Oharaeibacter diazotrophicus: one gene and its partner. The protein of the gene in region 1 interacts with the protein of each later gene in a pairwise test. Links are inferred from orthologs where the notes say so. Each region holds a gene or a part of one and is shown in the gene's direction. Other genes may lie near its edges.

Region 1 (14,688 bases):
CTGGGCGGGCGCCGCCCGCTTCGTCACCGCCGGCGACCGCATCGATCCCGATCCCGCCAACGCCGGCATCTACGCCGCCGGCTACGCCCGCTACCGCGCCCTCCACGGCGCCATCTCCACGGTGCCGCGATGACCGCCCCCTTCGCCGCCGTCGCCTGGGACGTCGACGGCACGCTGGTCGACAGCGAACCGCTGCACCACCGCGCCCTGCTGGCCGCCTCGGCCGCCGCCGGCGTCGACCTCTCCGACCTGCCCGACATGGCCTTCCGCGGCATCCACGTCGGCGACGTCTGGGAGATGCTGGCGCCGCGCCTTTCCGGCGCGATCGGCCGCGAGGCCTGGTTCGCCGCGATCCGCGACCACTACGTGTCGCACCGGCGCGAACTCGTCGCGGTGCCGGGTGCGGTCGAGACCGTGCGCCGTCTCGCCGAGGCCGGCGTGCCCCAGGTCTGCGTCTCCAATTCGGAACGGGCGATCGTCGCCGCCAATCTCGACGCCCTCGGCATCGCCCGTCTGATCCGCTTCTCGGTCACGCTCGACGACGTCGCCGCCGGCAAGCCCGACCCGGAACCCTATGCCCGCGCCGTCCGCCGGCTGACGCTGCCGCCGGCCGCCGTCGTCGCCGTCGAGGACAGCGCCACAGGCGCCGCTTCCGCCAGGGCCGCCGGTCTCCACGTCGTCGCCTGCGGCCCCGACGCCGACGCGATCGCCGACGCCCACCGCGTCGTCGCCGACCTCCGCGACCTCGCGGACCTCTTCGTCCGCGCGGACGTCGTCGTCCGCGGCCCCGTCGCCACCGCCTGACGGCGCGAGGGGAGGGGCGGAGAGGGCGGGCGCGCGGGCTTCACTCCTCCGCCGGAACAGCGGCCGAGCCGTGTCGGATCTCGCCGTCCTGCGCCATGGTCCGGGTGATCGTGGCGATCCGGGTGATCAGCCCCGCGATCATCGAGCGGTGCCGCGACGGATGGGCGGCGCGGAAGTCGACGTCGTCGAGCACCCGCTGCAATTCGGCCTCGGCGGCCCTGAGATCGTCGATGCCATAGCGCGTCGGGGCTCTCCTCTGGCGTTTCACGTCGCTCTCCGAGTCGCGGCCGGCTGATCCGGCCACTTGGATACTTATGTAAACGAATACATTTTATGGCAACTTTCAACTATGCACGTCGACGAAGGCCGCGCCCGCCGGGCCGCGCCCGGGCGGCACGGCCGGGGAGAGCCGCTCGGCCGGACGGCACTGGCTCCTGACGCGGCGACGTGCCGCAGGCGCGCCAGTCCCGATTCGATGCGGTCGGGCCCGTGGCGCGGATCGGCCGCCGGCGCCGTGAAACGGTCGGAATCCACGCGTAGTTCCAGGCGGTTGGGCACGCGTGTTGAACGCTCGCCCCGAGCCCTCTATCAGGAGGGTTCAGAGCAAGCCGAAAGCGAAGTCCAGATGTCCGAAGCCGCCCGCCTCGCCGCCGATGAATACGGCGCGGAATCGATCAAGGTCCTGAAGGGCCTCGACGCCGTCCGCAAGCGCCCGGGCATGTACATCGGCGACACCGACGACGGTTCCGGCCTGCACCACATGGTCTACGAGGTGGTGGACAACGCCATCGACGAGGCGCTCGCCGGCTACGCCGACGAGGTTCGCGTGACGCTGAACCCGGACGGCTCCTGCACGGTCTCCGACAACGGCCGCGGCATCCCGACCGACATCCACTCGGGCGAGGGCGTCTCGGCGGCCGAGGTCATCATGACCCAGCTGCACGCCGGCGGTAAGTTCGACCAGAACAGCTACAAGGTCTCGGGCGGCCTGCACGGCGTCGGCGTCTCGGTGGTGAACGCCCTGTCGGTCTGGCTGCGCCTCAGGATCTGGCGCGCCGGCCGCGAGCACCGGATGAGCTTCACCCACGGCGTCGCCGACGCGCCGCTCGAGGTCGTCGGCGAGGCGGCTGGGCGCACCGGCACCGAGGTCAGCTTCCTGCCGAGCACCGACACCTTCAAGGGCGTGATCGAGTTCGACTACGCCACGCTGGAGCGGCGCCTGCGCGAACTCGCCTTCCTGAACTCCGGCGTCCGCATCCTGTTGACCGACGCCCGCGGCGTCGAGCCGAAGAGCGAGGAGCTGCACTACGAGGGCGGCCTCGAGGCCTTCGTCCGCTATCTCGACCGCTCCCGCAAGCCGCTGATCGGCAAGCCGGTGACGGTGGCCGCGGCGCGCGACGGCATCACGGTCGAGGTGGCGTTGTGGTGGAACGACAGTTACCACGAGAACGTGCTCTGCTTCACCAACAACATCCCCCAACGTGACGGCGGCACCCATCTCGCCGGCTTCCGCGCCGCGCTGACCCGGCAGGTGACGTCCTACGCCGAGGCGTCCGGCATCCTGAAGCGCGAGAAGGTCACGCTCACCGGCGACGACTGCCGCGAGGGCCTGACCGCGGTGCTCTCGGTCAAGGTGCCCGACCCGAAGTTCTCGAGCCAGACCAAGGACAAGCTGGTCTCCTCGGAGGTCCGTCCGGTCGTCGAGAGCGCGCTCAACGAGGCTTTCGCGACATGGTTCGAGGAGCACCAGCCCGAGGCGCGCACCGTCGTCGGCAAGGTGGTCGAGGCCGCCGCCGCCCGTGAGGCGGCGCGCAAGGCGCGCGAACTGACCCGGCGCAAGGGCGCGCTCGACATGGCCTCGCTGCCCGGCAAGCTCGCCGAGTGCCAGGACCGCGACCCCGCCAACACCGAACTCTTCCTGGTCGAAGGCGACTCGGCCGGCGGCTCCGCCAAGCAGGGCCGCAACCGCGAGTTCCAGGCCGTGCTGCCGCTGCGCGGCAAGATCCTCAACGTCGAGCGCGCCCGCTTCGACAAGATGCTGTCGTCGGCCGAAATCGGCACGCTGATCACCGCGCTCGGCACCGGTATCGGGACCGACGAATTCGACCCGACCAAGCTGCGCTACCACAAGATCATCATCATGACGGACGCCGACGTCGACGGCGCCCACATCCGCACCCTGCTGCTGACCTTCTTCTTCCGGCAGATGGGCCAGTTGATCGAGCGCGGCCACGTCTACATCGCCCAGCCGCCGCTCTACAAGGTGACCAAGGGCAAGTCCGAGAGCTACCTCAAGAACGAGCACGCCCTCGAGGACTACCTGATCGACCAGGGCCTCGACGACGCCGTGCTGCGCCTCGCCACCGGCGAGGAGCGCGCCGGCCAGGACCTGCGCGCCGTCGTCGACCGCGCCCGGCAGGTCAAGGCGGTCCTCGACGGCCTGCACCACCGCTACGACCGCTCGGTGGTCGAGCAGGCCGCCATCGCCGGCGCCCTCAACGCCGACGTCCTCACCGACGCGACCAAGGCCGCCGAGGCCGCCGCCTACGTGGCGCGCCGGCTCGACATCCTCGCCGACGAGTTCGAGAAGGGCTGGACCGGCGAGGCGCGCGAGGACGGCGGTCTGGTGTTCCGCCGCACCGTGCGCGGCGTCACCGAGGTCGCCACCATCGACCCGGCGCTGTTGTCCTCGGCCGACGCCCGCAAGCTCGACGGCCACGCCCGCCACCTCCAGGACGTCTACGGCAAGGCCGCGGGCCTGCGCCGCAAGGACGGCGAGACCGCCATCCGCGGCCCGCGCGCCCTGCTCGACGCCGTCTTCGCGATCGGCCGCAAGGGCATTTCGCTGCAGCGCTACAAGGGCCTCGGCGAGATGAACGCCGAGCAGCTGTGGGAAACCACCCTCGACCCCAACGTCCGCTCGCTGCTCCAGGTCAAGGTCGCCGACGGCACCGAGGCCGACGACATCTTCGAGCGCCTCATGGGCGACGACGTCGAACCCCGCCGCGACTTCATCCAGACCAACGCGCTCAACGTCTCGAACCTGGACGTGTGAGGGAGATCGTGTAGCGAAGCCGGACGGTTCAATCGCCGCCGTCCGGCCCCGGCTCGTGTCCGGCCCGGCTACACCGTCGGAACGGTGCCGCCGTCGATGACGTGTTCGGTTCCCGTGATCGAGGCGGCGAGGTCGGAGGCGAGGAAGGCGATCAGGTTCGCCACCTCCTCCGGCTTCGATGGACGGCCGAGGGGGATGCCGCCGAGCGAAGCCATGATGATCCGCTTGCCGCCCTCGACGTCGGTCCCGGCCTCGACCGCGAGCCGCTCGGCGAGCTTCACCGACGCCTCGGTCTCGATCCATCCCGGCGCCACCCGCACCACCCTCACGCCCTTCGGCGATACCTCCTTCGAGAGCGCCTTGCCGTAGGCCGAGAGGGCGGCCTTGGCCGCCGCGTAGGCGATGGTCGCCTCGGGCAGCGGCATCAGGCGCTGGATCGAGGTGACGTGGACGACGACGCCGCGTCCCTGGCCGATCATGCCGGGCAGCAGGGCCCGGTCGAGACGCACGGCCGGGAAGAGATTGAGGTCGATCTCCCTGCGCCATTCCTCGTCGGTCAGCGCGGCGAAGCCGCCCGCCGGCGCCGACGAACCGCCGAGCATGTGGACGACGACGTCGACACCGCCGAGCCTGTCGCGAACGGCGGTCGCGACGGCGGCGCAGCCCTCGGCCGTGGTCAGGTCGGCGGCGACGAAGCCCCGCTCGGGGACGTCGTCCGGCCGTGAGCGCGCCGTCGTGAGCACGTCGGCGCCGAGGTCCCGGAACAGGCGGACGGTCGCCGCGCCCGCCCCGCGGGTGCCGGAGGTGACGAGGGCACGCTTGCCGCGAAGGTCGAGAATGGGTGCCATCAGCCGATCCTCAGGGTGGTGATCAGGTCGTTCTCGAGCGTGAACGCGAAGGCGAGCACGGCCGGACTGCCCGGGAAGTCGCCGCTGACGCGGGCCCGCACGACGACGCCGTCTCCGTCCCGCGCCACCTCCACGGCTTCGGTGGTGGGGCGGTACTGCGCCTGCGCGGCGAGCCACCACGCCCGGATGGCGGCGTGGCCGTGGTGTCGGCGGCCCTCGTCCTCGACGACGGCGTCGCTCGCGAAGGCGCGAGCGAGCCTTTCGGGATCCGCGTCGCGGTCGGCGTCGAAATAGGTCCTGACGGCGGTCGGCATGTCCATGGACGTCTCCAGCGTTGGTGGGGTGACACGCGGAATGTGCCGCTGGACGATCGATCCGATAAGCGGGATGAAAGGGGACAAGGTATTTCGGAAATCGGGACGATGCGCAAACCTGGACTGTCCGATCTCGACGCGGCGCTGGCCTTGGCCCGGCGGGCGTCCTTCCGCGCCGCGGCGACCGATCTCGGCGTCTCCACCACGACGCTCAGCAACACGATCGCGAAGCTGGAAGCGGGCCTCGGCGTCCGCCTGTTCAACCGGACGACCCGGAGCGTCTCGCTCACCGACGCCGGGCGGACCTTCGTGGGGCGGATCGCCCCGGCCCTTCGGGAGATCGAAGGGGCGATGGACGGCGCGCGCGCGGAGCAGGCGGAGCCGACGGGCACCTTGCGCATCAACGCCTTCGCCACCGCCGCCCGCGGGATTCTCGAGCCGCTCGTCTTCGCCTTCCTCCGCGCCCATCCGCGGGTGCACGTGGAGATCGTCACGGAGGAGCGGCTGGTCGACATCGTGGCCGAGGGCTTCGACGTCGGCGTCCGCGCCGCCGACCTCGTCCCGGCGGACATGATCGCGCTGCCGCTCGGCCCGCCGCTTGCGCACGCCGTCGTGGCATCCCCGGCCTACCTCGCGCGGCACGGCCGTCCGCGGACGCCCGCCGACCTCGCTGACCACGCCTGCATCCGCGTTCGCCTGCCCAACGGCGCGCTGCTGCGCTGGCCGTTCTCGCGGTACGGCGAGACGCTGCAGGTGGACGTCACGGGGCCGCTGACCCTGGACGAGGCCGGTCTCGCCCGCGCCGCCGTCGTCGAGGGCTTCGGGATCGGCTTCTTCCAGGAGCCGAACGTCCGAGAAGAGATCGCCGCCGGGCGGCTCGAGCGGATCCTCGCGGATTGGACGCCCCCGCTGGTGCCGCTCTGCCTCTACTATCCCGGCCGGCGCAACCATTCGGCCGCCCTCCGGAGCTTCCTCGCCCTCGCCCGGGAGATCGGCAAGGGCGCGGCGCCCTGACGGCACGACCCGAACGATCGCCGTGGATCGCCCGCGATCGGAACGACCGCGGTCAGGGCGTCGTCGGTGAAGGCCGGCCGAGGAAGTCGCCCGCGACGCCGTCGGCCGACGGAGCGCGAACCGGTTCGCCCGACGGCGCGGCCGCCGTCGCGAGCGGCCGCTCCTCCGCCGCCCGCCAGGGCAGGGCGAGCGAGGCGCGGAAGCGGCCCGGGCCGACGGGGCCGGCGGCGAACAGGCCGTCGTCGCGGAAGCGGGCGCGCAGGCGTTCGGCGACGTTGCGCGTGCCGACGCCCATGCCGGCCAACCCGTCGCGGCCGGGCCGGCCACCGTCGATCGGCATGTCGTTCTCGATCGTGATCAGCAGGCGGTCGGCGTCCCGGCGCGCGCGGAGCGCGATCTCCACCTGGCCCGCGGTCGCCCCGACGCCGTGCTTGACCGCGTTCTCGATGAGCGGTTGCAGGATCAGGCTCGGCACCAGCGCGCGCCGGACGTCGTCGGCCGCGTCGATGCGGAAGGTCATCCGGTCCGAGAAGCGTTCCCGTTCGATCTCGAGATAGTCCCGTTGCAGGGCGAGTTCCTCGGCCAGCGGCACGTCGTGGACGGGGTCGAGCGCGAGGGTGGTGCGCAGGAAGGTCGAGAGCGACAGCACCATGCGCCCCGCGCGCGCGGACGATCCCTCCTCGATCAGTCCGGCGATCGAGTTCAGCGTGTTGAACATGAAGTGCGGGTTGACCTGATAGCGCAGCGCCCGCATCTGCGCCGCCAGCGCCTCCTCGCGGACGGCGGCGAGGCGCAGGCTGCGCGCGTGCAGCTCGAAGGCGAACACGAGGGCGACGAACAGCGCGCACCAGCCGAAGAACAGCGCCGCGCCGAGGGCGGTGTCGTTCACGAATCCGGCCCAGTCCGCGCCGCCGACCGAGGTCGGCAGCCCGCCCCCGCCGAGGACCCGGCCGAGCCCGGCCCGGGCGATCCCCCCGAGCAGCGACAGCGCGAAGGACGACAGCAGGAGCGCGGGCAGCGCACCCTCGGTCGAACCGTTGCGCGTCGCCCGCCCGTGGATGCCGAGGAGCGCGAGGGAGATCGCGCAGGCGCCGAGCCAGCACGCGCCGTCGAGCGCCAACGTCGCGACCACGGATCGGACGTCCACCCCCGGTGCCCCGGACGCACCGCTCCCGAGCACGGCGGCCGGCAGCGACGCCAGGAAGATCCCCGCCCAGTAGACCAGCCCGAAACGGACATGGGCCCGGCGAATGCCGCAGTCGTCGGTGAGGCGGTCCATGCTCGCGTATCCGGTCTTCGATGCCGGCGCATTCTAGCCGTGGCGGCGACCGCGTCGACGGGGATCGGGGCTGCGCCGGCGCGACTTTCGCCCGCGCGCCGGCCGGAGGGCCGGGCGTCCCCGGTAATTCCACCGGCGCCGCGTTGCCGGCCTCGTCGGGATCGCGCATCCTCTGCCCGAAACCGCGAGCTTGTCCGTCGGAGCGACCATGGAGGCATGGGGCCTGTTGTATTCGGTCGCCGTCGGCGCCGTGTTCGTCGCGGGCACGATCCTCGTCGTGCTCGGCAGCTATTTCGCCACCCGCCGCGTGATCGGACCGGGCGCGGACGGCGATCGGACGATCGAGGTGGCCGCGAACGTCGCCGTGCGGGTCGCGACGCTGCACAGCCTGATCCTCGGGCTGGTCTATGCCCAGGAACTCGACGACTACAAGGGCGTCCGCTCCAACCTCGTCGAAGAGGCGATCGCCATCTCCGACGTCTTCAACGACGCCCGCCGCTACGGTGGCGAGGCGACCGCGACCGTGCAGGGCGGCCTGTCGCGCTACGTCGCCGTCGTCGTCGACGAGGAATGGGCCGACCTCGGCGACCGGCGAGGGTTGTCCGCGCGTGCGTGGCGGGAATGGGAAACCGTCTACGACGCCATTCTGAACCTCGTGCCGGTCTCGGAACGGGAACGCTTCCTCGCCCAGCGGATGCGCGACCGGATCGCGGTCGTCGCCCGATACCGCCAGCTGCGCGAGGCCCCGACCAAGAGCCATTTCTCGGGTCTGTTCTGGGCACCGGCGATCATCGGACTGGTGATCGTCTCGGCGGCCTTCTACGTCTACCGGCCGACACGCACGCACCTCGTGTTGCTCGGTCTGTTCGGGGCCTATTCGGGGGTGATCCTCTTCTTCATCTTCGCCTTCGCCAACCCCTACGCCGAACCGGGCAAGCTCGAACCACGACCGTTCCAGCAGTTGCTCCTCGGCGATCTCGCGGTCCCGCCTCCTTCTTAGGAGGCCGCCGCGGGCGGCCGTACATCGCGCTGCCGCCCCCGGCTCACACCACCGTCCGCGCCCGCGCGTCCGTCCCGAGCAGCCCCGTCAGCCGCTTCAGTCCGATCCTCAGCGCCGTCCGGTCCGGTGCGGCGCCGAGCGAGACGCGGACGGCTTCGGGAACGGTCGTGCCGGTGGCGAAGGCGGAGGCGGGTACGACGGCGACCCCGCCGGTGCCCGCCTCGGCGGCGAAGGCGTCGGCGCGCCGGCCCGGCGGCAGTTCCAGCCAGACGTGGGGGCCGCGCGGCGCCGCGCGGAAGCAATGCCCGGCGAGGACGGCGGCGGCGATCTCCTGGCGCGCCGCGCTCTCCTCCCGGATCGCCGCCACGATCTTCGCGAGCGTGCCGTCTGCGATCCAGCGTGTCGCCACCGCCGCCGCCAGCGGCGACGCCATCAGCGTGGTCGCCCGGAGTGCCGCGCCGACGGCGTCGGCCGCCCGGGCGGTCGGCGCGGCGACGTGGGCGATCCTGAGCCCGGGCGTCGCGCACTTCGCCAGCGTCGCGACGTACCACGTCCGCTCCGGCGCGCGCGCCGCGATCGGATCCGGCGGGTCGAGTGCGAGCGGGCCGTAGGGGTCGTCCTCGACGATCGCCAGCCCTTCGCGCCGCGCGATCGCCGCGATCGCCGACCGGCGCTCCACCGACATGGTCGCGGTGGTCGGGTTGTCGAGGGTCGGCACGAGGTAGAGCGCCGAAACGCTGCCCGCGCGGCAAGCGTCCGCCACCGCCTCGGGCACGACGCCCTCGGCGTCCATGGCGAGCGGCACGATCGCCGCGCCGACCCGCTCGGCCGCCGCCCTGGCGCCGGGATAGGTGACGACGCCCATGCCGATCCGGGCACCGGGCGCGAGGATCGCGGCGAAGATCGCGAACAGCGACGCCTGCGCCCCGCTCGCGACCACCACGCGGCCGGGGTCGACCGGGCCGAGCACCTTGCCGAGCCGGTAGGCCCCGGCGACCCGGTCGGCCTCGGTGCCGGCGACGGGACAATATTGCAGCAGCCCGGCGCCGCCGCGCAGCACCTCCGCGGTCGTCCGCGCCAGCCGGCCGGCGAGATCGGCGCGCGCCGGCTGCGGCGGGATGTTCAGGCTGAGGTCGACCGGCCGCGCCAGCGCCCGCGCGGCGGACTGCGGCGCGTCTGCCGCGACCCGCGTGCCGCCACGGCCCGGGCTGGCCTCCAGCACGCCGCGCAGCTTCGCCTCGCCATAGGCGCGGGTGACGGTGGTGAGGTCGATCCCGAGCGCCGTCGCGACGCTGCGCTGCGCCGGCATCCGCTCGCCCGGCGCCACGTCGCCGGCGGCGACGTCCTCCTCGATCGCCTCGACGATCCCCATGAACTTCGAGCCGGAGCCGATCCGGATCCGCGGCCGCCACACCATGCCCCCTCCGACGTCCCGACAATCAGATCCATACATTGAGGCCATGTATGCCATTCATTTCGCCGTCGATCCATACGATATGGAGGCGACGCGACGGCCGGGTCCGGCCCGCCGCCCGAAAGGGGATCGCCATGACCACCGACGTCCGTCATCCGCCGCAGCCGCCCGTCGCCACCGGCGTCCGCGGGCTGTGCCCGCGCTGCGGGCAGGGCCACCTGTTCGACGGCTTCCTGACGCTCGCCCCGTCCTGCGAGGTCTGCGGCCTCGACTACGGCTTCGCCGACCCCGCCGACGGCCCGGCCTTCTTCGTGATCTGCTTCGCCTGCGTCCCCGCGGTGATCCTGGCGCTCTGGATCGAGATGGCCTTCCAGGCGCCCTACTGGGTCCACCTCTTCACCACGTTGCCGTTCCTGCTCCTCACCTGCGTGCCGCCGCTGAGGCCGCTGAAGGGCTGGCTGGTCGCGAGCCAGTATTACTTCAAGGCCGAGGAGGGCCGCCTCGAGACCGACGACCGCGTGCCCGCGGCTGCGCCGACCGAACTCCGGAGCTGACCGGCTCCGGATGCCCGCGGGGCGGCGGACTTCCGACGCCGCCCCGTGGGCCGAGACCCTGCCATCACGCGACCGTCCGGCGCCGCGGCGCCCCGCCGCCCCTCGTCGGCTGCGGGCGCGCGGCTCGCGTTCTCATTGACGCACCGAACTGGATCGATCGAGAGTGGCGGGAGCGTGGACGATAGGGGCGTGACGATGCGAAGGCTGGCCATCTTGCTTTGCGTGATCTGCGGAGGCTGCCGGACCGACCAACAGCCGTCGGAGAGCTTCGCACGCGAGGTGATCCCCGGAATTTGCCTTCGCGGCAAGGATAGCCGCGATGTAACCGAGTTCTTCAATGCCAGTTACATATATATCGGGAATCATCCGGATGTACCGCAAGAATTCTACGACCGCATCTGGGGCGAGGACGGTGTGGTGAAGCGGGGCGGGCTCCGTCTGGTCACGCCGGAGGGCGCGATGATCCTGACGTCTGACGTAGAGCCGTTCGAAGTAGTGGTGGTAGGGCGCCCGCAGGTTGCCGATCTGAACGGGGATCCGAAGGGGCGCTTTTTCGAGTGCCGGCAGGGCGCATTTCAAGCGTTGGGGACCCGTGAACACTAACCTCGTCTCGTCGCGGCACGCCGAGGCTGCCGTCCGCCCACTACGGTCGCCGCGCCGCCCGCCCTTGAGCCGGCCGCCGCGCTCGGCCATATGTGGCGGCGACCCCCTCCGGTGCCGCCCGCCCGTGCCGCGCCGTGCCCCCGCTCCCGCCGCCCAGGATCCACCATGAAGAAGATCGGCTTCCTTTCCTTCGGCCACTGGTCGCCGACGTCGCAGTCGGCGACGCGGACGGCGGCGGACGCGCTGTTGCAGTCGATCGACCTCGCCGTCGCCGCCGAGGAACTCGGGGCCGACGGCGCCTATTTCCGCGTCCACCACTTCGCCCGTCAGCTCGCCTCGCCGTTCCCGCTGCTGGCCGCGGTCGGCGCGCGGACGAAGACGATCGAGATCGGCACCGCCGTGATCGACATGCGCTACGAGAACCCGCTCTACATGGCCGAGGACGCCGGCGCCGCCGACCTGATCTCCGGCGGCCGTCTCCAACTCGGCATCAGCCGCGGTTCGCCCGAGCAGGTGATCGACGGCTGGCGCTACTTCGGCTACCGCCCGGCCGAGGGCGAGAGCGACGCCGACATGGGCCGCCGCGCCACCGAGGTGCTGCTCGAGGTGCTGAAGGGCGAGGGCTTCGCCCGGCCGAACCCGCGGCCGATGTTCCCCAACCCGCCGGGCCTCCTGCGCCTCGAGCCCTACGCCCACGGCCTGCGCGAGCGGCTGTGGTGGGGCGCCGGCTCCAACGCCACCGCGGAATGGGCGGCCAAACTCGGCATGAATCTCCAGAGCTCGACCCTCAAGAACGACGAGACCGGCGAGCCCTTCCACGTCCAGCAGGCCGCCCAGATCCGCGCCTACCGCGAAGCCTGGAAGGCTGCCGGCCACAAGCGCGAGCCGCGCGTCTCGGTCAGCCGCAGCATCTTCGCCCTGGTCGACGACCGCGACCGCGCCTATTTCGGCGGCCGCGACGGCGACGCCGACCAGATCGGCTTCATCGACGACCGGACGCGCGCCATCTTCGGCCGCAGCTACGCCGCCGAACCGGATGTCCTGATCCGCCAACTCGCCGCCGACGAGGCGATCGCCGAGGCCGACACGCTGCTGCTCACGGTCCCGAACCAGCTCGGCGTCGACTACAACGCCCACGTCATCGAGGCGATCCTGACCCACGTCGCCCCCGCGCTCGGCTGGCGCTGAGCGGCCCGGCGCCGGCCGCGACCGGATCGTGCTAAGCTCCCGGCCGCGACTCGCGCGGGCGTCCGCCCGTGGCGGGCGCGCAACCTTTGGCCCATCCGGCGTATGCGCTTCATCCACACGGCCGACTGGCACATCGGGCAGACGATTAACGGCTGGACCCGCGAGGCCGAGCACCGCGCCTTCCTCGCCGGTCTGCCCGACCTCGTCGCGGAGACCGGCGCCGACGCGCTGATCGTCGCCGGCGACGTCTTCGACGGCATCAACCCGTCCAACGACTCGCTCCGGCTCTACTACGACGCCCTGGCGACGCTGAACGCGCGCCATCCGCGGCTGACCACCGTGATCGTCGCCGGCAACCACGATTCCGCCGGCAGGCTCCAGGCGCCCGACGTTCTGCTTCGGCGCTTCGGCGTCCACGTCGTCGCCGGCGTCCATCGGATCGACGGCCGCCTCGACCTCGACCGCCACCTCGTGCCGCTGCCGGCCGCCGACGGCGGCGTCGGCGCCCACGTGCTGGCGATCCCGTTCCTGCGCCCCGGCGACCTGCCGGGCCTCGCCTTCGACGACGGCGCCGACGGCTCGCCGGTGGTGGCGGCGACGCGCCGGCTCTACGGCGAGGCGGTCGCCGCCGCGCGCGAGCGGATCGGCGCGGCGCCGCTGATCGCGACCGGCCATCTCCACTGCCTCGGGGCGCTCGAGTCGGAGGGCGCCGAGCGCCGCATCGTCGTCGGCGGCGAGCACGCCGTGCCGGCCGACATCTTCCCCGCCGACGTCGCCTACGTCGCGCTCGGCCATCTCCATCGCGCCCAGGGCGTCGGCCGCGACACCGTCCGCTACGCCGGTTCGCCGTTTCCGCTGTCGGCGACCGAACTCCCCTACCGCCACGCCGTCACGGTGGTCGACGTCGATCCGGACGGCGCCGTGCGCTGGGTCGAGCGCCCGCTGGCGCGGCCGGTGCCGTGCCTGCGCCTGCCCGAGACCGGCGCCCTGAAGCCGGCCGACCTCGCCGCCGCCGTCGCCGCCCTCGGCCTCGATCCCGCCCTGCCGCGCGAGGTGCAGCCGCTCGTCCACGTCGTGCTCGCCCCCGACGGCCCGCTCGCCGGCGTCGTCGTCGAGGCCGAACGGCTTCTCGAGGCCCACCCGTTGCGCTGCGCCGGCATCCGGATCGAGCGGCCGGCCGCGGCGACCGAGGGCAGGGCGCCAGAGACCAAGGCGCTGCGGCTGTCGGACTGGCGCCCGGAGGACCTGTTCGCCCGCGCCTTCGAGACGAGGAACGGCGTCCCGCCCGGGCCGGAGCACCGCGAGGCCTTCCGCCGGCTGCTCGTGGCGGAGTGATCCGATGCGCCTCCTCGCCGTCCGCGGTCGCAACATCGCCAGCCTCGCCGAGCCCTTCGAGCTCGACCTTTCCGCCGAGCCGCTCGCCTCGGCGGGCCTGTTCGCGATCGTCGGACGCACCGGCGCCGGCAAGTCGTCGATCCTCGACGCGCTCTGCATCGCCCTCTACGGCGCCTGCCCGCGCAACGAGGTCGGCGACGGCGGCGAGGAGGTGCCGGACGGCCCGGGCCGGACGCTCAAGGCCGGCGATCCGCGCACCTGCGTCTCGCGCGGCGCCGCCGAGGCTTTCGCCGAAGCCGACTTCGTCGGCGTCGACGGCGTCACCTACCGCGCCCGCTGGGCGGTGCGGCGCGCCCGCAACCGCGTCGACGGCACGCTGCAGAAGGTCGAGCGCTCGGTCACCGACCTCGATCGCGGCGTGGTCGTCGCCAACCAGGTCACCGAGGCCGGCGCCGTCGTCGTCGACCGGACGCGGCTGACCTTCGCCGAGTTCTGCCGCACCGTGCTGCTGCCCCAGGGCCAGTTCGACGCCCTGCTCGCCGCGAACGCCAAGGACCGCGCCGCCCTCCTCGAGAAGATCACCGGCACCGGCCACTACCGCGACATCTCGATCGCCGCCCACCGACACGCCGCGGACGCGGCCGCCCGCGTCCACGACCACGAGACCCGCCGCGCCGCCACCGGCGTCCTCGCCGACGACGACCGTGCCGCCCTCGACGCCGAACGCGGCGCCCTCGATGCCGCAGAGACCGCCGACGCCGACCGCCGCACCGCCGTCGACGAGGCGCTCCGCCGCCATCGCGCCGTCGCCGAGGCCGGCCGACGCCTCGCCGCCGCCGTCGCGTCCGAGATCGCCGCGACCGAGGCCGCCCGCGCCCTCGACGACGAACGCGCCGCCCTCGTCCGCCTCGCCGCCGCCGAGCCCCTGCGCGCGCCGCGCGAACGCCGCGACGGCGCTGCCGCCGCCGTCGGCCGCGCCGAGGCCCGCCACACCGAAGCCACCGCCCGCCTCGACGCCGCCGCCACCGCGGCGGCCGACGCCACCGCCGCCGCCATGAGGGCCAGCGAAGCCGCGAGGGCCGGCGAGGAGCGCGCCCGCGCCTTCGAGCCCCTCTGGGCCGAGGCCGCGCGCCTCGACGCCGAACTCGCCGTCGCCCTCGCCGAGGAGACCAAGGCCGCCGAAGAGGCAACGGCCGCCGCCGGCGAGCGCGACCGGCTGGACGCCGAGGCCGTCCGCCTCGAAGGCGTCCACGCCGACGCCGAACGGGACCTCGTCGCCG
Region 2 (14,752 bases), 660 kb from region 1 along the record:
GTCGTCGTGCTGCTCGACGCCACCATCCCGTTCGAGAAGCAGGACCTGCAGATCGTCGACCTGATCGTGCGCGAGGGCAGGGCGCTCGTCATCGGCCTCAACAAGTGGGACCTCGTCGAGGACCGCGCCGCCAAGTTCAAGGAACTGCGCGAGGAGGCCGACCGGCTGCTGCCGCAGGTGCGCGGCGTCCAGCTCGTCACGCTCTCCGGCCTCGCCGGCCAGGGCCTAGACAAGCTGATGGACGCCTGCGTGCGCGCCTACGACCTGTGGAACACCCGCGTCTCGACGGGTCGCCTGAACCGCTGGCTGACCGGCCTGCTCGAGCACCATCCGCCGCCGGCCGTCGCCGGGCGCCGCCTCAAGATCCGCTACATGACGCAGGCGAAGACCCGCCCGCCTTATTTCGTGCTGTTCGGCTCGCGCCCCGAGGCGATGCCGGAGAGCTACATGCGCTATCTCGTCAACGGCCTGCGCGAGACCTTCGAGATGCCCGGCGTGCCGATCCGCATCCAGATGCGCGCGGGCGGCGACAACCCGTTCGACAAGAAGGACTGACCTCGGTCACGTCGAGCTCCGGCATGCCGGGGCTCGACGAAGTACCGACCCTCATCCTTCAATGTCCGACCGATCGCCCTTGCGCCGTGCAAAGAGACATGGTTTGGAACTGCAGGGCGATTGCAAAATTTTGCGAGACATACCGCATGGTCACCCAACATTAAGCAGCCGAGCGCAACATGCTCGTATCGCTGGTCGGGCATGGAGGGTTGCTCGCATGGTTCCCGTGGTGTGCCGGACGCCCGAGGCGGGCCGCCCCCTCGCGGCCGCGCTGCAGCGATCCGGCATCGACGCGCCCGTCTCGGTCCTGAAGGGCTCTACCGCGGTCCCGGACGGAGACGTCTACATCCTGCTCGACGGACCGGGCGTGCCCGTGGCCCGGCAGTTTCGCGAGAGCGTCGGACGTTCACCGGCGATGCGCAAGGCGATCGCCTACGCCGAATCCGTGCCGGCGCGCGACATCGCCGCGCTCGAGCAGCTCGGCATCCGCTACTACTGCAACGCCAACAACGGCCTCGGACATCTCTTCAAGCTGATCGGTCAGATCAAGGCCGACGTCCTGCTCGGTGCCCGCGCCCGTGCCGCCGAGGCGGAAGCGGTGGCGATGTCGGTCTTCCAGGCCACGACGTCGGCGCTGGATCTCTTCTCCGGACAGACAAGTTTCGATCACAAGTTTTATACCGACCTCACCTCCACCTACGTCGACAAGATCCAGGGCACCAGCCTGTTCCTCCTGGTCGACACCATCTCGCAGAACCACGACACCACGATCCAGCACTGCTCGCTGGTGACGACGCTCGCCACCGCCTTCGCGTCCTCGCTGGGCTTTCCGCACGGCGAGATGGAGCGCGTGTTCCTCGCCGCCTTCTTCCACGACATCGGCAAGTCGGCGATCCCGAAGGCGGTGATCGACAAGCCGGGCAAGCTCACCGACGACGAGATGCGGCTGATGCGCACCCACGTCACGGTCGGTCACGAGATGCTGCGCCGCTTTCCCGAGACCGCCGGCGAGATCGCCGACGTCGCCCTGCTGCACCACGAATACCTCGACGGCTCCGGCTATCCGCACGGTCTGCGCGGCGGCGAGATCCCCGACCTCATCCGCATCGTCACCATCGCCGACATCTACGCCGCCCTGATCGAGCGCCGCGCCTACAAGCCCCCGTTCTCGCCCGAGAAGGCCTTCTCCATCCTGCGCGAGATGGGCGGCAAGCTCGACCAGGACCTCGTCGGCCTGTTCCAACCGGTGGCGGAATCGATCGACGTGAAGACGTGAGGGCAGGGGTGATGCGCCACGTTTCGGCCGGATCGCCGGGATAGTGGACGAGCGGTCCCTTCGATTGGCCTCGCCGGCCGGAATCGGCTAGAAGGGGCATCGATTTAATGCAGGGGACGCCCTCTTTTGGCCGACGACGACAACCGACCGGCGGGCACGGAGCCGCCCGCCGACATCAAGCCGATCTCGATCTCCGACGAGATGAAGCGCAGCTATCTCGACTACGCCATGAGCGTGATCGTGAGCCGTGCCCTCCCGGATGTCCGCGACGGCCTGAAACCGGTGCACCGGCGCATCCTCTACTCGATGCACGAGAACGGCTACGAGTGGAACAAGCCGTATCGCAAGTCCGCCCGCGTCGTCGGCGACGTCATCGGTAAGTATCACCCGCACGGCGACCAGTCGATCTACGACGCCTTGGTGCGCATGGCGCAGCCGTTCTCGATGCGGCTGCCGCTGGTGGACGGTCAGGGCAACTTCGGCTCGGTCGACGGCGATCCGCCGGCGGCGATGCGCTACACCGAGGTCCGGCTCGAGAAGGTCGCCAACGCGCTGACCGACGACCTCGACAAGGACACCGTCGACTTCACGCCGAACTACGACAACTCGGAACGCGAGCCGTCGGTGCTGCCGGCGCGCTTCCCGAACCTGCTGGTCAACGGCGCCGGCGGCATCGCCGTCGGCATGGCCACCAACATCCCGCCGCACAATCTCGGCGAGGTCATCGACGCCACCATCCGCGTGATGGACCAGCCCGACGTCGAGATCGAGGACCTGATGGACATCGTGCCGGGTCCGGACTTCCCGACCGGCGCCCAGATCCTCGGCCGCTCCGGCATCCGGCAGGCCTATCTCACCGGCCGCGGCTCGGTGGTGATGCGCGGCCGCGCCACGATCGAGGAGATCCGCAAGGATCGCGAGGCGATCATCGTCACGGAGATCCCCTACCAGGTCAACAAGGCCGCGATGGTCGAGAAGATCGCGGAACTGGTGAAGGAGAAGCGGATCGAGGGCATCGCGGACCTGCGCGACGAGTCCGACCGCCAGGGCATGCGGGTGGTGATCGAGCTGAAGCGCGACGCCGTCGGCGACGTGATCCTGAACCAGCTCTACCGCTTCTCGCCGCTGCAGACCTCGTTCGGCGTCAACATGGTGGCGCTGAACGGTGGCCGGCCCGAGGTGATGAACCTCAAGGACGTGCTGGTCGCTTTCGTCGGCTTCCGCGAGGTGGTGGTCACCCGCCGCACCCGCTTCCTGCTCGGCAAGGCGCGCGACCGCGCCCACGTCCTCGTCGGCCTCGCCATCGCCGTCGCCAACATCGACGAGGTCATCCAGCTGATCCGCAACGCGCCGGATCCGGCCACCGCCCGCGAGCAGCTGATGACGCGGCGCTGGCCGGCACACGACGTCGCGCCGCTGATCCGCCTGATCGACGACCCGCGCCACACCGTCAACGAGGACGGCACCTACAACCTCTCCGAGGAGCAGGCCCGCGCCATTCTCGATCTGCGCCTGCAGCGCCTCACGGCGCTCGGCCGCGACGAGATCGCCGACGAGCTCAACAAGCTCGCCGACGAGATCAAGGACTATCTCGACATCCTCGGCTCGCGTGCCCGGGTGCTGGAGATCATCCGCACCGAACTCACCGACCTCAAGACCGCCTTCGCCACGCCGCGCCGGACCGAGATCCTCGAATCCGACGCCGACATGGAGGACGAGGACCTGATCGCCCGCGAGGACATGGTCGTGACCGTGTCGCACGAGGGCTACATCAAGCGTGTGCCGCTGTCGGCCTACCGGGCGCAGCGGCGCGGCGGCAAGGGCCGCTCGGGCATGGCGACCAAGGAGGAGGATTTCGTCGTCCGCCTGTTCGTCGCCAACACCCACACGCCGGTGCTGTTCTTCTCCTCGCGCGGCATCGCCTACAAGATGAAGGTCTGGCGTCTGCCGCTCGGCAATCCGCAGTCGCGCGGCAAGTTCATCAAGAACCTCCTGCCGCTGCAGGACGGCGAGCGCATCACCTCGATCCTGGCCCTGCCCGAGGACGAGGAGACCTGGGCCGATCTCGACGTGGTGTTCGCGACCCGCTTCGGCACCGTGCGCCGCAACAAGCTGAGCGACTTCACCAACGTGAACCGCAACGGCAAGATCGCGATGAAGTTCGACGACGAGGCGGACGGCATCGTCGGCGTCGAGACCTGCACCGAGAACGACGACTTCCTGCTCGTCTCGGCGCTCGGCCAGTGCATCCGTTTCTCGGTGACCGATGTCCGCGTCTTCAAGGGCCGCGATTCCACCGGCGTGCGCGGCATCGCGCTCGGCGAGGGCGATCAGCTGATCTCGCTGACGATCCTGCGCCATTTCGAGGCAGAGCCGGCCGAGCGCGACCTGTTCCAGAAGCAGTGGAACGCCAACCAGCGCGCGGTCACCGGCGAAGAGGCCGATCTCGAGGACGCCGACACCGACGAGGCCGACGAGGAGATCGGCGGCGACGCCCAGCTCTCGCCGGAGCGCTACGCCGAGATGGACGCCAACCAGCAGTTCGTCCTGACCGTCAACGAGAAGGGCTACGGCAAGCGCTCGTCGTCCTATCAGTTCTCGATCAAGGGCCGCGGCGGCAAGGGCAACAAGGCGACCGACCAGACCAAGCTCGACGAGATCGGCAAGCTCGTCGCCGCCTTCCCCGTAGAGGCGACCGACCAGATCATGCTGATCTCGGACGGCGGCCAGCTGATCCGCGTGCCGGTCGAGGGCATCCGCATCGCCTCGCGCGCGTCGAAGGGCGTGCGCATCTTCACCACCGGCGAGGGCGAGCGCGTCGTCGGTGTCGAGCACCTCTCGGACATCGGCGAGGGCGGCGAGGAGGGCTGAGCCTCTGCCAGCCCGTCGAGCCATGACCCGAAACGAAGAGGCCCGCGGCGTCGACGCCGCGGGCCTCTTCGTTTCGGGGAGCGGAATCGCAGGATCTGGTCAGCCGGTGGCGGCGAGCGGCGCCTCCTCGACGGCGTCCATACCCAGGCCGCCCATGTGGACCGCGTTGAAGGTGCGGATGATGTGCTGCGCCATGGTCGGCTTCACGTGGCGGCCGTCCTGCTGGAAGGTCTCGCGCAGGTCCGAGCACATCGAGATCTCGTAGGACGGAAAATAGTGGACGTCGTCGTGGCGCGCGCAGAACTCCTCGGCGGCGGCGCGCAGGATCGACTTCGAACGCATGTTGGCGACGACGACGTCGTCCATCGAGAAGGTCGCCGACAGCGCCACCGGCGACACCGAGACGATGATCTGCACCGGGTGGGGGATGTGGGTGCGGATCAGGTCGCGGATCGCCTCGAGATGGCGCACGTTCTGCGCCGCCGACAGCACGTGCACCTCGAGCCGAGGCTTGGCCGAGATCAGGTCGAGGTCGACGCAGGTGTTGAGATAGGCGCCGGCGTCAGGGTCGTACCAGACCTCGTTGAGGCCGAGAGTGAGGATCACCACCTTGGCCTCGCGGATGCGCCGGAACGACTTGCGCGCGGCGGCGCGCTTGTTCGACAGCGCGTTCATGTTGCGCAGCCGGTCGAGCGCGTAATAGTGGCCGTCGCGGTAGCTGCCGTCGGGCAGGGCGACCGCGAGGTCCTCGTCGCGCATCGGGCAGGGGTCGACGAGGCAGCGCTCGAACTCGCGCGCCATCGACGGCACGTTGTAGCGGGCGAGATAGGCGCGGATCAGGAACGGATCGTCCGGCGACAGCGCGCTCAGCACCTTGTGGCCGCGGCCGAGCAGCGCCTTCTCGAGTTCGAGCGCGAAGCAGGAGCCGATGGCGTAGACCGGATCGTCCGGCCCGAGCAGCACCTTCGGGGCGATCCAGGTGCGCAGGTGCCCGTTGTTGACCCGGCCGACGGTGGAGCGCCAATAGGCCGCCGGGTTGGCCTTGAGATTGGCGACCGCCTCCAACTGCGGAATGACGTGGAGCGGCTTGTCGGCGTCGGTCATGGCGGCCCCCGGGACCCGGACCGGCGCGCGGCGCACCGGATTCGCATCGCTCCAGTGTCCGGCCACAGTGGTTGACGGGGGGTAAACGAGGTGTCTCGGCGAGGTGCGGCGGCGGGTCGAGGCGACTTCAATCGGAGGGCGTTGGCATCGGTCACGGCAGGCAGAGCGTTCTTCACCGGCTCTGCAATTGAAAAGCCGGCTCATCACGTCGGGGATGCGTGCCCGCATGATTTCTCCGCAGGTTGCACTCCGGTGCCGCGCATCCTTCGCCGTCCGCCCGCTCTCCCTACCGAACCGCCGCCTCGAACGAAGAAGGCCGGTACCCCTGGGGATACCGGCCTCCGCGTCCGTTCCGATCCGCCGTGGGCAGAGCCGCCCGCCGCGTGCGTCAGAAGGTGTCGACGTCCCAGACGTCCTTGGCGTAGCCCTTGATGGTGCGGTCGGAGGAGAACCAGCCGACCTTGGCGGTGTTGAGGATCGCCCGCTCGGTCCAGCGCGTGGCGTCGCGGTAGTCGACGTCGACCTCGCGCTGGCGCTGGAAATAGGCCTGGAAGTCGGCCGAGACGAGGAACCAGTCGACGTTCCACATCCGGTCGAGCAACTCGTTGAAGCGGCCGGGATCGTCGGGCGAATAGGCACCGGCGGCGATCGAATCGAGCACGGCGCGCAGCGTCGGGTCGTTCTCGATGGTGGCGCGGGCGTTGTAGCCGGTCTTGCGGATCTCGGCGACATTCTCGGCGGTCAGGCCGAAGATGTAGATGTTGTCCGGACCGACCCGCTCGCCGATCTCGACGTTGGCGCCGTCGAGGGTGCCGATGGTGAGCGCACCGTTGAGCGCCAGCTTCATGTTGCCGGTGCCCGACGCCTCCATGCCGGCGGTCGAGATCTGCTCGGAGAGGTCGGCGGCCGGGATGATCACCTCGGCGAGGCTGACGTTGTAGTTCGGCAGCACCGCCACCTTCAGCCGGTCGCCGACGATCGGGTCGGCGTTGACGGTGCGGGCGACGTCGTTGGCGAGCTTGATGATCAGCTTGGCCATGTGGTAGCCGGGCGCCGCCTTGCCGGCGAGCACCTTGACCCGCGGCGTCCACTCCGCCCCCGGGGTGCGCCGGATCGCCTGGTAGAGCGCGATCGTCTCCAGGATGTTGAGCAGCTGGCGCTTGTATTCGTGGATGCGCTTGATCTGAATGTCGAACAGCGCCGAGGGGTCGACGTCGAGCCCGATGCGCCGCTTGATCTCGGCGGCGAGCCGGATCTTGTTGGCGCGCTTGGCGGCGGCGAAGCGCTCGCGGAAGGCGGCGTCGGTGGCGAGCGGCACCGCCTTCTCGATCTCCGAGAGGTCGCCGACCCAGCCGTCGCCGATGGCGTCGATCAGGAGGCCGCGCAGGCCCGGGTTGCACTCGTAGAGCCAGCGGCGCGGCGTGATGCCGTTGGTCTCGTTGACGATGCGGTCGGGGTAGAGCGTGTGGAAGTCGTGGAACACCGTCTGCTTCATCAGCTCGGTGTGCAGCGCGGAGACGCCGTTCACCCGGTGCGAGCCGATGAAGGCGAGGTTGCCCATCTTGATCTCGTTGCCCCACTCGATGATGCGGATGTCGTCGAGCGAGACGGGTACGTTGCGGCCCTGCACCTCGGCGAGGTGGTGGTAGTCGATCCACTCGATGATCTGCATGTGCCGCGGCAGCACCCGCCGGAACAGGCCGACGCTCCAGCGCTCCAGCGCCTCCGGCATCAGCGTGTGGTTGGTGTAGCTCAGGCACTTGCGGGTGATCTCGAACGCCTCCGCGAAGGGCAGGCGGTGCTCGTCCGCGAGGATGCGCATCAGCTCGGCGACCGCGATCGCCGGGTGGGTGTCGTTCATCTGGATCGCGACGTGGTCGGCGATCTGGCGGATGTCGTCGAACTCGGAGACGAAGCGGCGGACGAGGTCCTGCAGCGAGGCCGAGGTGAAGAAGAACTCCTGCTTGAGGCGGAGTTCCTTGCCCTCGGGCGTGGTGTCGTCCGGGTAGAGCACGCGGCTGATGGTCTCGGCCCGGATGGTCTTCTCGGCCGCCGAGACGTAGTCGCCGTGGTTGAAGCGCCGGAGGTCGAGCACCTCGACCGGCTTCGACGCCCACAGCCGCAGCGTGTTGACGTGGCGGCCGGTCCAGCCGGCGATCGGGGTGTCGTAGGCGACCGCGAGCACGGTCTCGTCGGCGTGCCAATAGGTCCGGCCGTGGCCGTCGAAGGAGATGTGGCCGCCGAACTTGACGGGATAGGCGACCTCGAGCCGCTCGAACTCCCAGACGTGGCCGGAGACCAGCCAGTCCTCCGGCTCCTCGACCTGCCAGCCGTCGTGGAAGCGCTGGCGGAACAGGCCGTGCTCGTAGCGGATGCCGTAGCCGTAGGCGGGGATGCCGAGGCTGGACATCGAATCCATGAAGCAGGCGGCGAGACGGCCGAGGCCGCCGTTGCCGAGCGCGGCGTCGCTCTCCTGGCCGACGAGGGCGTCGTAGTCGATGCCGAGGTCGGCGGCGGCCTTGCGGACGGCGTCCTCGAGGCCGAGGTTGCAGACGGCGTCGTGCAACAGCCGGCCGATCAGGAACTCCATCGAGAGGTAGTAGACCCGCTTGCGGCGGGTGGCGTAGCCGCGGCGGGTGGCGTCGAACCAGGCGTCGACCACGTGGTCGCGCACCGCCATCGACAGCGCCGTGCACCAGTCCTTCTGGGTGGCGTGGCCGGGATCCTTGCCGACGACGTAGGCGAGCTTCTCGACGATCGCCCGCTTCAGCGAATCCGCGTCGGCGGCGCGCGGCTCCGCCGTGGAGGCCGTCGTCCTGGTCATGTCCGGCGTCACGTTCATCGGCTCGTCATCCCTGATCGGCCGTCGCGAGAGGAGGAATTTCGGCGAACGGCGCGTCGGTCCGGAACCGTTTCGCGCAGTCGGCGCGGCTCGAAGTGCCGACCGTGCGTCACGGCGATGTCACGTGGACTGTGATCCGCGGAATGTGGCGTGTCCATAGGCATGGCGCCGCGGCCGGCGGATCCGGCCGGAAAATTCGCCATGGCGCCTCGCTCAGCACATAACTAGGCGCACTTGATGCCGTCGGCATGCGTCGGCGGCATATCTCTTCAGGCGACGCCGAGCGCCTCGGCGGTCAGCCAGAACACCTCGGCCTCGGATTCCTCGGTGTCGAGCCAGAGGAAGGGCAGGTCGGGATACTCGGCCTCGAGGATCTCGCGGCCGGTGCCGATCTCGCAGATCAGGCCGCCGCCGGGCGCGATGTGGTCGGGTGCGGCGGCGAGGATGCGGCGCACGACGTCGAGGCCGTCATGGCCGCCGGCGAGCGCCATCTCCGGTTCGTGCCGGTATTCCTCGGGCAGTTCCGCCATCACCTCCGCCTCGACATAGGGCGGGTTGGTGACGATGAGGTCGTAGCGCCGCCCGGCCAACGGCCCGAACAGGTCGCCCTGGTGGAGGTGCACCGTGTCGGCGCCGAGCGTCTCGACGTTGATCGCCGCAACCTCGAGCGCGTCCGGCGAGAGGTCCACGGCGTCGACCTCGGCGTTGGGGAACAGCCGCGAGGCGAGGATCGCGAGGCAACCGGACCCGGTGCAGATGTCGACCACCGAGGTCACCGCCTCGGGGTCGTCGATCAACGCGAAGCCTTCGCCACCGACGAGGCTGGACACCAGCAGTTCGCCGATGAAGGAGCGCGGCACGATCACCCGCTCGTCGACGTGGAACGGAATGCCCTGGATGTAGGCGCGGCCGACCAGATAGGGCGTCGGGATCCTCTCGTCGACGCGACGTTCGATCAGGCCGACGATCGTCTCGCGCTCGGCGCAGGTGAGGCGGGCGTCGAGCCAGGGATCGAGTTCGTCGATCGGTAGTTTCAGCGTCTCCAGCACCAGGAAGACCGCGTCGTCGAGCGCGCTCGAGGTGCCGTGGCCGAAGGAGAGCCCGGCGGCGTTGAAGCGCGACACCGCGTAGCGCACGAGGTCGCGGATGGTGATCAGGTCGTCGGCGGGGGAGGGCACGGCCGCGGTCGTCTCCGTTTCGGGTCGCGACCGTCATAGCCGACGGCGCGGCCGGCGAGAACCTCCCTACGGCGTGGGATCGAAGCGGGCGATGCTGCACGAAGGGCGGTCGACGCCCCGATACCGCAGGATCCACAGGCACTTGGCTAAGGGAATCTTCAAGAACTTGCTGCAAGCTGCATGTGTACCCGCCATCGTTGCCGGAGCCTCGTGTTGACGCCACAGCCGCCTGCCCCCCGTCCGCCGCGGTCGGTTTCCAGGTCGCTGGGTCGGCTCGCCGGGAACCGGGGCGGCGCCGTGTCGCTGATCTTCGCCGTGGCGATGCTGGTGATCATCGTCGCGGTCGGGTGTGCCATCGACTACGGGTATGCCGTCCGTCAGCGCGACTACGCGCTCGGCGTGCTCGACACGGCCGTCGTCACGGCCGCGGCCAACCTGATGGAGAGCCGCGCCGCCACCGACGCCGCGCGTACCAAGGTGGCGAGCGCGTCGGTCGACTCCTACATCGCCTCGTCGAATGCCACGGGCCTGCTCGCGGACGCCCGTACCGAGGTGGTGACGTCGGGCCTCGGTTCCACCGTCACCGCCACCGCCGATGTCTCGGTGCCGACTTCGTTCCTCGGGATCATCGGCGTCGACAGGATCGACTTCACGCTGTCGTCGTCGTCGGAGAGCACGTCGACGCCCTACGTCGACGTCACCCTGCTGGTCGACACGTCCGGCTCGATGGCACTCGGCGCCACCGCCGCCGACATCGACCGCCTCGTGGCCAACGTCCGCTGTGCCTTCGCCTGCCACGACAACCCGGGCGCCGATTCCTTCGCCTGGGCCGCCGCCAACGGGGTCACGCTGCGCTACGACCTGATCCGCCAAAGCGTCCTGAACTTCGCGGACTACATCGAGGACATCGACACGGTCGGCCACACCCGGGTCCAGATCTACACCTTCGACGATTCCCTGCGCCGCAACCTCGCCCTGACCACCGACATGGTGCAGGTCCGCGCCAACCTGCCGGCCGCCCCCCAGACGTCCGGCGAGACCGTGGGTGGAACACGCTGGTGGACGTATGCCGACACCATCCCCGGCCTGATCGGCGGCGGTGGCGACGGCACGTCGCGGGCCAAGGCGATCAAGCTCGTCATGATGCTCACCGACGGCGTGCAGGACCCGAACCGCACCTGGACCTGGGATACGCCGCTGCGCGACTACGTCCGCGAGTTCGATCCGACGGTCTGCGACACCCTGCGCATGCAGAACGCCAAGGTCGGGGTCGTCCAGGTCCCCTATCTCGATCTGACCGGGGACTGGGGCTACGATGCCACGCTCGGCATGCCCAGCCTCCTCGGCCGCAACGGCGACCGCCACGCCGACACCACCTACGCGCTGCAGCGCTGTGGCGGCGACCTCTACCACCTCGCCACGAGCGCCGAATCGGTCGTCGACAGCTTCAAGACGCTCTACGCCCGGGCCGTGCCGCCGCGCCTGTCGCGGTGAGCGGACGGGGCGCCGCCGGCGTCGTCGCGGCGATCGTCGCGTCGCCGCTGCGCCATGGTCGACGAGGTCCACAAGAAAACATTCGTACATGCGCACATGCGTCGAGTCCGGCAGTGATAGGTGGAATCGCGGACAGGACTACCGATGGTGGGTCGTGCCACCGCTTCAGATCTGACAATTTTACCGCGTATTCCGTGTGACCGACGGCGATAACCCGTGCACCGGTCGTTTGGGTCAACTTGAGCGATGTAACGGTAATCATTCGCAAATTTGGCGGTGATCCACATTAGCTTTCATCTTCATGATGTATTAATGCGCGAACTGTTCCCTAGGGAAGCAAATTTCCTTCGTGCTGGACGATCGGCCGGCACGCTTCTTCCCCCGGAGCCAGTCGTGTTCAACTTTCGTTCTGTCAAGGGAACGTCGGAGCAGTTCGACGCCATCAGCAAGGCACAAGCCGTCATCCGCTTCGACGCGTCCGGCAAGGTCGTCGAGGCGAACGAGAATTTTCTCCGGACGATGGGCTATCGCGCCGAGGAGATCATCGGCAAGCACCACCGGATCTTCTGCGATCCCGCCTATGCGGACTCGCCCGCCTATGCCGAGTTCTGGAACAATCTCAGGGCGGGGCGGATCCAGGCCGGCGAGTTCGAGCGGTTCCGCAAGGACGGCTCGCTGGTGACGCTGGCGGCTACCTACTCGCCGATGCAGGACGGTGCCGGCTTCGTCAAGACGGCGATCGAAGTGCCGTCCCGCCGCGCCGAGCGCCGCCGCACCGAGGCGCTGCTCGCCACCCTCGACGACCTGCCGATCGCGGTCATGACCTGCGATCCCGCGACCTTCGTCATCGACTACGCCAATACCACCTCGAAGACGCTGCTGCGCCGTCTCGAGGCGCACCTGCCGATCTCCGCCGACCAGTTGATCGGCAGCTCGATCGACGTATTCCACAAGCGCCCGATGCACCAGCGGGAGATCGTCGGACGCGGCGTGCCGCATCACGCGCGCATCCGTGTCGGACCCGAATATCTCGATCTCAGGATCAGCCACGTCGCGGGCCGCCCGCTGCTGATCTGGTCGATCGTGACGGAGAAGGCCGAGATGGCCGAGGAGCTGTCGGCGACCGTGGAAGGGCTGGAGGAGGTCGCCAAGCGGGTCGCTGCAGCCGCGGAGAAACTGGTCTCCACCGCCTCGCAGCTCAACGCCATGGCGTCGACGGTCTCCGCTGCGGGCGAGGAGCAGGCAGCGGCGATCGCCGAGGTGGCGCAGCGCACCAGCGAAACCGCGGTGCAGGCTGGCGAAGTAGGCGAGGCGACCACCGCGACCCGCGAACAGCTCCGGGAGCTCGTCACGGCGGTCGGCAGCATCGGCGAGGTCCTCGACGTCGTGAACAGCATCGCGGCGCAGACCAAGCTGCTCGCCCTCAACGCCACCATCGAGGCGGCGCGCGCCGGCGAGATGGGCAAGGGCTTCGCCGTCGTCGCGGCCGAGGTGAAGGCGCTCGCCGACCAGACCGCGAAGTCGACGGGCGACATCACCCAGCGAATCGGGCGGATCCAATCGGAGGCGACGCGCACCTCCCAGTCCGTGACGACCACGATCGACGGCGTCCAGCGGATCGCCGGCATCTCTTCGGCAGTCGCAGCCGCCACCGACGAACAGCGCGCCGTCGCGACCGACGTCGCCGCCACCATCGTGCGGGTCGCGGACGAGGCGGCGGCGACGCGCAGCGCGGCCGAGGTGGTCGCGTCGCTCTCCGAGGAGGTGAACCGCTTCGCCTCGGGGCTCGAGGCGCGTGTCCGCAAGATGCTGGCGGACTGACGCTTTCCGCACCGTCGCGGAACAGGAGTTTGCCGTCGGCGCCGCCTTCACGGTGCCGACGTCCCGGGCGACGATCGTGCATCGACCGTGAGCCCGGGGGATTCGGATCCATGTACGTGCCCGCCCATTTCGCCGAGACCGACGCCGCCGCGATCGCGGCGTTGCTCGAGGCCTTCCCGCTCGCCTGCGTGGTCGCGCAGACGGCGTCAGGGCTGGTCGCGAACCACCTGCCGCTGCTCGTCGGTGCCGACGGCTCCCTGATCGGCCATTGCGCGCTCGCCAACGCCATGCACCGCGAGATCGCCGAGGGGCAGGAGGTGCTGGCGATCTTCCGCGGCGACGATGCCTACGTGTCGCCGAATTTCTATCCGGGCAAGGCCGAGCACCACCGCCACGTCCCGACCTGGAACTACCAGGTCGTCCACGTCCACGGCACCATCGCGTTCCAGCACGACGACAAGGCCAAGCGCGCCGCCGTCGGCCTCCTGACCCGCCATCACGAACGCCGCCTCAACGGCGCCGACGCCTGGCGCATGGCCGACGCCCCGGCCGACTACATGGACCGGATGCTCGCAGCGATCGTCGCCTTCCGGATCGACATCGTCCGCACGCTCGCCAAATCGAAGCTCAGCCAGAATCGCGACGCCCGCGACCACGCCGGCGCGGTCGACGGCCTGCGCCGGACCGGCGCGACTGGAATCGCCGACGCGATGGCGCGGCGGTCGTCCGAGAAGGGCTGATAAGCAGGTTGCGAAACGGCTTGAAAAGCCGTTCGTCGCTCGTTGAAATCACAGGGAAATGTTGGGGTGGTACGCCCTACGGGAATCGAACCCGTCTCTCCAGCGTGAAAGGCTAGTGTCCTAACCGATAGACGAAGGGCGCCCAACGGGGCGGCTTATAGTGGGGTTCGGGCCGGCTGGCAAGGGCGTCGTCGGAACGTCCCGCGGCACGTCGGCTCGCGGGACCGATCGGGCCGTCTTCCACGTCGAAACGGCGCTCGACCGCGGCCTCAGCCCCCGGGCGCGCGCCCGCCGCGCAGCTTGTCCCAGGCGTTGGCGAGGGCGACGAAGCCGGCGACCGGGACGGTCTCGGCGCGGACGGTCGGGTCGAGGCCGGCCGATTCGACCAGGGCGGCGACATCGACGCCGAGCGCCTTCAGGCTCTGGCGCAGCATCTTGCGGCGCTGCCCGAAGGCGGCGGCGGTGACGGCCTCGAGGCTCTCGCGCCGGCACGGCAGCGGCGCCGGCCGCGGCTCGAAGTGCACCACGGTCGAGGTCACCTTCGGCGGCGGCACGAAGGCCTTGGGCGAGATGTCGAACATCTGCGTGGCGATCGCCCGCCAGCCGGTCAGCACGGCGAGGCGGCCGTAGGCGTCGTCGCCGGGCGCCGCGGTGATGCGGTCGGCGACCTCCTTCTGGAACATCAGCACCATGACGCGCCAGCGCGGCGGCCACGGCTCGGCCGAGAGCCAGCCGGTCAGGAGCGGCGTCGCGATGTTGTAGGGCAGGTTGGCGACGATCGCGACCGGGCCGTCGCCGAGCGCCGCGGTGTCGATGGCGAGGGCGTCGCCCTCGATCACGTCGAGCCGGCCCGGATAATGCGCGGCGACCT

Evidence for each region.
Region 2: the proteins of gyrB (region 1) and gyrA interact in binary tests that used the Escherichia coli proteins (3 or more experiments, as listed by UniProt). The link is inferred for Oharaeibacter diazotrophicus from one-to-one orthologs.

The regions. Positions count from the first base shown.
Region 1 is NZ_SNXY01000006.1:4,021-18,708, forward strand. The notes cover bases 1,032-4,144. They hold gyrB (DNA topoisomerase (ATP-hydrolyzing) subunit B), read left to right. Parts: upstream 1,032-1,429; coding sequence 1,430-3,859; downstream 3,860-4,144. Other genes in these bases: EDD54_RS00180 (hypothetical protein), read right to left, coding at 1,032-1,072; EDD54_RS00190 (SDR family oxidoreductase), read right to left, coding at 3,928-4,144. Also shown: EDD54_RS00170 (FGGY-family carbohydrate kinase), read left to right, coding at 1-133; EDD54_RS00175 (HAD family hydrolase), read left to right, coding at 130-804; more of EDD54_RS00180, read right to left, coding at 845-1,031; more of EDD54_RS00190, read right to left, coding at 4,145-4,707; EDD54_RS00195 (nuclear transport factor 2 family protein), read right to left, coding at 4,707-5,027; EDD54_RS00200 (LysR family transcriptional regulator), read left to right, coding at 5,130-6,035; EDD54_RS00205 (sensor histidine kinase), read right to left, coding at 6,088-7,314; EDD54_RS00210 (bestrophin-like domain), read left to right, coding at 7,523-8,314; EDD54_RS00215 (aminotransferase-like domain-containing protein), read right to left, coding at 8,358-9,731; EDD54_RS00220 (DUF983 domain-containing protein), read left to right, coding at 9,863-10,282; EDD54_RS00225 (hypothetical protein), read left to right, coding at 10,472-10,885; EDD54_RS00230 (LLM class flavin-dependent oxidoreductase), read left to right, coding at 11,051-12,073; EDD54_RS00235 (exonuclease SbcCD subunit D), read left to right, coding at 12,176-13,408; EDD54_RS23605 (AAA family ATPase), read left to right, coding at 13,413-14,688. UniProt on the Escherichia coli protein: DNA gyrase negatively supercoils closed circular double-stranded DNA in an ATP-dependent manner to maintain chromosomes in an underwound state.
Region 2 is NZ_SNXY01000006.1:658,840-673,591, reverse strand. What follows is about bases 1,726-4,902. They hold gyrA (DNA gyrase subunit A), read left to right. Parts: upstream 1,726-2,032; coding sequence 2,033-4,702; downstream 4,703-4,902. Other genes in these bases: EDD54_RS03255 (GSCFA domain-containing protein), read right to left, coding at 4,802-4,902; EDD54_RS03265 (HD-GYP domain-containing protein), read left to right, coding at 1,726-1,831. Also shown: ribosome biogenesis GTPase Der, read left to right, coding at 1-555; more of EDD54_RS03265, read left to right, coding at 773-1,725; more of EDD54_RS03255, read right to left, coding at 4,903-5,806; EDD54_RS03250 (glycogen/starch/alpha-glucan phosphorylase), read right to left, coding at 6,195-8,648; prmB (50S ribosomal protein L3 N(5)-glutamine methyltransferase), read right to left, coding at 8,918-9,826; EDD54_RS03240 (Tad domain-containing protein), read left to right, coding at 10,124-11,320; EDD54_RS03235 (methyl-accepting chemotaxis protein), read left to right, coding at 11,714-13,141; EDD54_RS03230 (FMN-binding negative transcriptional regulator), read left to right, coding at 13,252-13,881; 16S rRNA (adenine(1518)-N(6)/adenine(1519)-N(6))-dimethyltransferase RsmA, read right to left, coding at 14,151-14,752. UniProt on the Escherichia coli protein: A type II topoisomerase that negatively supercoils closed circular double-stranded (ds) DNA in an ATP-dependent manner to maintain chromosomes in an underwound state.